Regions from separate parts of the Mesorhizobium sp. M2A.F.Ca.ET.067.02.1.1 genome, predicted to be linked through region 1. Evidence: riboswitches for the same ligand, from Rfam matches in the RefSeq annotation. Region 1 holds a riboswitch; each other region holds the start of a gene.

Region 1 (2,195 bases):
CACCGTCCTCACCGGGTCGCGGATCAGGAAATCGAGGAAGCGCAGCGGCTGCGCCGAGGCGCCGCCGAGCGAAGGCATCAGGCTGGCGCGGTCGGCATGCTCGTCGCTGCCGCGGTTGGGGGTGAGGAACTCGATCCGGTAGCGCGAGGCGTTCTCGTACTGCGTCGCGCGGCCGGCATCGGTCCGGTGCGGGATTTCGCGAAACGTCGGATCGACTGCCTTCAGCACGTCGATGACCGGCGGCATGCTGTCTTCCACTTCGGCCGAAACGGAATGGAACTGTGCGAAATCGGCATCGCCTGTCTGCAGCGCGGCACCCGGCAATCGCACCCCGAGATGCCCGGCATAGGTCTGGAAAGCGACGGTGCCCACCAGCACCGCGCGCAGCCGGAAGAGCCCCGCCTTTTCCAGCGCCTCGACGACATCGCCGGTGAAGGTCTCGGGTGCGGTCAGGCCGGCATCGCGGACAAGCGTGGAGACCAGCTTGCGGCGGCTCCTGAGATCGCCCTTGATCTCCCTGAAGGCCGCAACCCGACTGGCGATCTCGGGATCCTCGGCCGGACCGACATAACGCCTCTTTTTCTCGGGGCGGGTTTCCTCGAAATACCAGTAGTCGCGGCCCTTCACCGGCACGCGCACGAAATTGCCCGCCGTCGAGAAATCCGTCTCGAAGGAAGCATCGAGGCTGCGCTGCACCAACTCGGCGTAAAGGGTGCGGTAGGCGAGGTCGATGGTCTTCATGGGCGCTGCTATTGTGCGTTATAAGATTCCTGCAATTTTCTTATAACTGCGGCGCTAGGTCGATTGCAAGTTCTAAGAAATTCGTGAAAATCTTATAACCACCGGCATCTCCCCTAGGGGAGATGAGACTCGTGGCCCAACTGGCGTCGCAAAAAACCGCTTCCCCAACCCGGCAAACAGTGCTTTAACGCGCCCATCCACAGGGGTGCTCCGTACGGTCGGGGCTGAGATGGTGGCGGCAAGCCTCCGGACCCTAAAGCTGATCTGGATAATACCAGCGGAGCGAGGCGGGCCATGTTTTCCGGCGCACAGATTTCCCTTTATCCCATGGCCGACGATTTCGTCGGCGTCATCCTCGGCGCGTTGGGCGCGCTCGATCCTTACCGCGACAGGCTGAGGATCGAGACCGACGACATCTCGACGCTGCTGGTCGGGCCGCCCGAAGTGCTGTTCCCGGCGATGCGCGACCTCTTCGTGGCAGCGGCCAAAAGCGGCAGGCATTGCGTGCTGTCGGCCGCCGTCTCGCGCGGCTGCCCCGGCGAGCCGGACGACCCGATCTGCCGTTCCGACGAGATCGGCGGCCCGGCGGTCCCGCTCGACGAGCGCAAACGCGCGGCGCTCGGCGCCGTGCGGTCGACGCCCTCGACCGACCAGCCGGTGGCAGCGCAATTCTCGCTCTATGTGATGGGCACGGGCGATCACATGGACGAGATCTATGGCTGCATCGACTTCCTGAAACAGTCCGGCGTGTTCGACCGTTCCAAGAACTTCTGCACCAGGCTGCGCGGCGACGCCGGCGCGGTGTTCGCCACGCTCAACGAAGCCTTCTGCCACTTCGGACCCGGCGCGGGGCATGTGACCCTCGACATCACCATTTCGGCCAACAGCCCGACCGCGGTTTGAGCGCAAGCTCGAGCTGTCGAGGAGAGTTATCGTGGCTGTTTGGTATGACCTATTGCATGGGGGAGAGGGCCCCATATCTGACCGCCTCTCTGAAGAGGGAGCGCAGCCTTCGGCGATTGGCGAAAGCCGAGGTGAAGGCCAATCTCCCCCCTTGTGGGGGAGATGCCTGGCAAGGCAGAGGGGGGCGCTGTCCCGCCGGCATGTCAGGCGTTCGCAAGCGCAGCCTTCGTCGGATGCTATGGGGCAAGTTTCGCAGGGAGGCGTTCCTTCGCGCCCCCCTCTGTCCTGCCGGACATCTCCCCCACAAGGGGGGAGATTGGCTCTCACGGCGACCTTCGCCAAAATCGCTCCCGCCGCCCTCGCGTTTACGTTGCTGCTCCTCGCTTGGGAGTTCTACGCCCGTCTCGGCGGCATCGCGCCTACCGTGCTTCCGGCGCCCACCCGCGTGCTGGCGCAAGCCTGGCAAAACCGCGCGGCACTTGCCGAAAACACGCTGCCCACCATCCGCGCCACGCTTGCCGGCTTCGCCTGCTCGCTCGCCGCCGCCTTCG
Region 2 (2,195 bases), on a different contig from region 1:
GTCGACGGTCAGCGGTATGTAGTGCAGCCGCACGCCGGCGTGGATGGTGAAATAGTCGACGCCTTGCTCGGCCTGCTCGATCAGCGTGTCGCGATAGACCTCCCAGTTGAGGTCCTCGGCGATGCCGCCGACCTTTTCGAGCGCCTGATAGAGCGGCACCGTGCCGATCGGCACCGGTGCATTGCGCACGATCCAGTCGCGGATGTTGTGGATGTTGCGGCCGGTCGACAGGTCCATCACCGTATCGGCGCCCCAGCGGATCGCCCACACCATCTTTTCGACCTCTTCGGCCATCGACGATGTGACAGCCGAGTTACCGATGTTGGCGTTGATCTTCACCAGGAAATTTCGCCCGATGATCATCGGTTCGCTCTCGGGATGATTGATGTTGGCGGGAATGATTGCGCGTCCGCGCGCCACCTCGTCGCGCACGAATTCGGGTGTGACGAAATCTGGGATCGCCGCGCCGAAGGCTTCGCCGTCGCGTTGCAGCTTGCCGCGCATCACCTCGCGGCCGAGATTCTCGCGGATGGCTACGAACTCCATTTCTGGCGTGATGATGCCGGCGCGCGCATAGGCAAGTTGGGTCACCGCCTTGCCCTGCTTGGCCTTGAGCGGCCGATTGCGTATCGGAAATTCCGGTGTCAGGCGCTCGCCGGTGGCGAATCCATTGTCTTCCGGCCGGACGTGGCGGCCGTCATAGGCTTCGACATCGCAACGCGCCGTGACCCATTCGTGGCGAAGCCGGGCAAGGCCTTTTTCGATGCTGGTTTGGACTGATGGATCGGTGTAGGGGCCGGACGGATCGTAGACGGTGACGGGCGGTTCGCCGGCCGTCGGATGGACGGAAATCTCGCGCATCGGCACCCTGATCTGCGGGTAGAGGACGCCGGGCTTGTGGATTTTCCGCGAGGCGGGCAGTGGTCCCGTCGACACGGCGGGGGTGAGGGCATTCATCGTGAGGCTCCTTTGCTCATGCATTGGAGACCCAGTTCTGTGCCGGAAGGATGAAAAGACGCTTCTGTAGACCTGCTGCAGCAGGACCTCGGGCGTAAACTCCCGCAAAGCGCTTGCACCGTCCCTACGCCAGTATGAACTGGATCAGGTTCAACGGGTCACTGCGCCGCGAAAGCCAGCAGTATCTCAGCCCCTTACCGGGACTCCCCTGGTGAATGCCTCAAGTTGAATGGGCCGGTGCTGCTTTGTCAAGCGCCTTCGGGCGCCTTCGGGCGCCTTCGGCCGGTGGCGACGTCCGGCGGCCGGCCGAGCGGAGAGCTCGCGCATGCATCGGGGACAAGTCACGCCCCGTAGACCAGGGCTGGAATGGCCAAAGTCTCATTCGCTTCGTGAAGGATGGAAAAACTGTATCGGCCATGTGCGTCGAGATCGACCGAGTAGCTCAGGCGGTCACGGATGTGGTTATCCTGGTCGAAGGCGACGATTTGCGGCTTCAGCGAGGTGATTTGCACCACGTCCAGGTAGATGGAGTTGCAGATATGATCTGGTCGTCGGGCTGGCAGGTGCAAGCGGCCGCTCTATTCAGGATGCGGCATCGGCGGCGTTCCCGATACCAATGATATCTTGCGGGCAACTTATGCAATCACCGGCTTCGTAAAACCCGACGGCGGCGGCCGTGTCCTGGCGCTGAGGATGTGCCGCTGTTCCAGCAGAGAAATCGCGTGGGCGCGGAGTTTTCGCTCTGCGAGGAAGAGTTGACGCAATCGTTTAGCTTGCTTGCAGTTCGTAGAGACCCGCCTTTGAAAGCAACTAAGCTATTGCATTGATATGTTGGTGCGCGATCGATCGCTACATAGCCGGCCGCCATTATCCGAGTATTGATCCGCCGGTGTTCGTGTTGCCGTATATGGCAATCCCTGCGAGATCGTCGCGGCCGGATCGGCCGCACCCTCTAGTCATAAAAGGGGAAGCGACCGAGAATTCCGCTGCCGAAAACTTCTCTGGCTTGGCTATGCATGCGGTAGATGAGATCGCCGCCTACCGCGACCTGGTCGAGGAAGGCATCGACGCCCAGTTCGGACAGCCTGGTTATCGCAATGCGTTAGCGGCTCAGACTTGCGGTCTCGAGAGCGGCCTTTGGGGGTCACCTCTTTTTTGTTTCAGAGGTTGGAAGACGGCTGCTCGTTACCCAATAGAAATGGCGACTACGGAACGCGATCGATCGCGGCCATCAGGAA
Region 3 (2,195 bases), on a different contig from region 1:
GGTGCAGGCAGCACTTGGCCATGATCGAGCCGCCGCGCGACACGATGCCGGTGACGCGGTCGACGGTGAGCGGAATGTAGGGCAGGCGCACGCCGGCGTGGATCGTGAAATAGTCGACGCCCTGCTCGGCCTGCTCGATCAGCGTATCGCGATAGACCTCCCAGGTCAGCGCCTCGGCAATCCCGCCGACCTTCTCCAGTGCCTGGTAGAGCGGCACCGTGCCGATCGGCACCGGCGCGTTGCGCACGATCCAGTCGCGGATGTTGTGGATGTTGCGGCCGGTCGAGAGGTCCATCACCGTATCGGCGCCCCAGCGGATCGCCCACACCATCTTCTCGACCTCTTCAGCCATCGACGAGGTGACGGCCGAATTGCCGATATTGGCGTTGATCTTGACCAGGAAGTTGCGGCCGATGATCATCGGCTCGCTCTCGGGATGGTTGATGTTGGACGGGATGATGGCGCGGCCGCGCGCCACCTCGTCGCGCACGAATTCCGGCGTGACGAAGTCCGGGATCGCCGCGCCGAAGCTCTCGCCATCGCGTTGAAGTTTCGAACGCAACTGCTCGCGGCCGAGGTTTTCGCGGATGGCGACGAACTCCATTTCCGGCGTGATCATGCCGGCGCGTGCGTAGGCAAGCTGGGTGACGGCACGGCCGCCAGTGGCGCGCAACGGCCTGTTGCGCACCGGGAACTCCGGCGTCAGGCGATCAGCCGAGACGAAGCCGTTGTCCTCGGGCCTGATCGTGCGGCCCTCGTAGCGCTCGACATCGCAGCGTGCCTCGATCCACGCCTCGCGCAACCGCGGCAAGCCGCGCTCGATCTCGGTCTTCCCCGTCGCGTCGGTGTAGGGACCGGACGAGTCGTACACCGTGACCGGCGGTTCGCCGGCGCTCGGATGAACCGAGATCTCGCGCATCGGGACACGCAGGCCCGGGTGAAGTTGGCCCGGTTTGTGGACTTTCTTCGAAGCGGGCAATTCGCCGACAGTGACGGTCGGGGTGTGGGCATTCATGAGTGAGCCTCCTTGCTCGAGTGCAACGGAGACCCAGTCCACGCGAAGAGGAGGAAGTGACGCTTCGCCTGGAAGACGGGCACTGCCCGAATACCGAAGCCGGATTGCCGACCCGCGAAACCTCGCACCGTCCCTACGCCAGTATGAACTGGATCAGGTTCAACGGGTCACTGCGCGCAATAGCAGTATCTCAGCCCCTTGCCGGGACTCCCCTGGTGAGGCGCTTAAGATGGACGATGGGAGGTCGCGCTGTCAACGCTTGCAGCGCTTGCCGCCTTAAATGAGCCCTGCAAGTGGCCGTTGGTATGCGTCAGGGACCGCGTCGAGAAAGAAATTGCGACGAATGCCAGCGCGATGACCCCGAAGCTGGCGGCGAGCGAGGAGATTTGAGCGATCAGCCCCAGCAATCCTGGTCCCAGCAGCAGTCCGGCATATCCCATCGTCGTCACAGTTGACATGGCACGAGCAACGGACGTGCCGCCCACACGACCAGCCGCCGCAAAAAGAGTAGGCACAATGTTGGCAAGGCCGAGACCACACACCGTTAGCGCCACGAGAGCAACGGTAAGATTGCCGCCCATGAGGATTATTGCGACCACTGAAGCTGCGCAAACCACAGCGCAGTAGCGCAACGTGCGCATCTGACCGATTCGGTTGGCGATGGCATCACCGAACAAGCGTCCCATTGCCATCATCGTCGCGAATGCAGCGAAGCCGTAGGCTCCAGTGCTCTCTGCTGCACCGGATCGCGTCACGATGTAGATGGCGCTCCAATCCATCATTCCGCCCTCGGCCAGCATTCCTAGAAATGCGAGACCGCCAAGCAGGTAGAGATGGGTCTTGAAGACGCCCTGGAGCTGAGCATCCTTCGTCTCGACAGGGGCGGGAGGGATGTGGATCCAGCTTGACTTGTTCCAACCAATCCAGGCGACGGGAGCAATCACTGCAACACCAATTCCCGTCACGCCGAGGCAGAGGTTCAGAGCGCCGCCGCGCGACAGTATTTGACCCACGACCAAAGCGCCGGCCAAGCTTCCAAAACTGAACACGGCATGGAATGACGACATTACCTGCCGGTGCAAAAAACGCTCCAACGCTGCGGCGTCAGTGTTCATCGACACGTCGAGCGTTCCAAACCCGGCACCGGCGAAAAACACAATCACAGCCAGCCAATGGGCGC

The links. Region 1 has a riboswitch for thiamine pyrophosphate ahead of EOA28_RS07385 (YkoF family thiamine/hydroxymethylpyrimidine-binding protein). Riboswitches for the same ligand answer to the same signal wherever they lie in the genome.
Region 2: linked by a shared signal. The riboswitch ahead of thiC (phosphomethylpyrimidine synthase ThiC) and the one ahead of EOA28_RS07385 (YkoF family thiamine/hydroxymethylpyrimidine-binding protein) in region 1 are both predicted to bind thiamine pyrophosphate.
Region 3: linked by a shared signal. The riboswitch ahead of thiC (phosphomethylpyrimidine synthase ThiC) and the one ahead of EOA28_RS07385 (YkoF family thiamine/hydroxymethylpyrimidine-binding protein) in region 1 are both predicted to bind thiamine pyrophosphate.

The regions. Positions count from the first base shown of each region.
Region 1 is NZ_RZSB01000054.1:9,600-11,794, reverse strand. Features, by position in the region: gene EOA28_RS07390 (GSU2403 family nucleotidyltransferase fold protein) at 1-741, opposite strand, end outside; TPP riboswitch at 933-1,045, shown strand; gene EOA28_RS07385 (YkoF family thiamine/hydroxymethylpyrimidine-binding protein) at 1,036-1,644, shown strand; gene EOA28_RS07380 (ABC transporter permease) at 1,883-2,195, shown strand, end outside.
Region 2 is NZ_RZSB01000002.1:31,292-33,486, forward strand. Features, by position in the region: gene thiC (phosphomethylpyrimidine synthase ThiC) at 1-957, opposite strand, end outside; TPP riboswitch at 1,061-1,177, opposite strand; gene EOA28_RS00530 (hypothetical protein) at 1,299-1,526, opposite strand; gene EOA28_RS41055 (hypothetical protein) at 2,189-2,195, opposite strand, start outside.
Region 3 is NZ_RZSB01000004.1:52,766-54,960, reverse strand. Features, by position in the region: partial or broken gene thiC (phosphomethylpyrimidine synthase ThiC) at 1-1,015, opposite strand, end outside; TPP riboswitch at 1,128-1,239, opposite strand; gene EOA28_RS01390 (MFS transporter) at 1,240-2,195, opposite strand, start outside.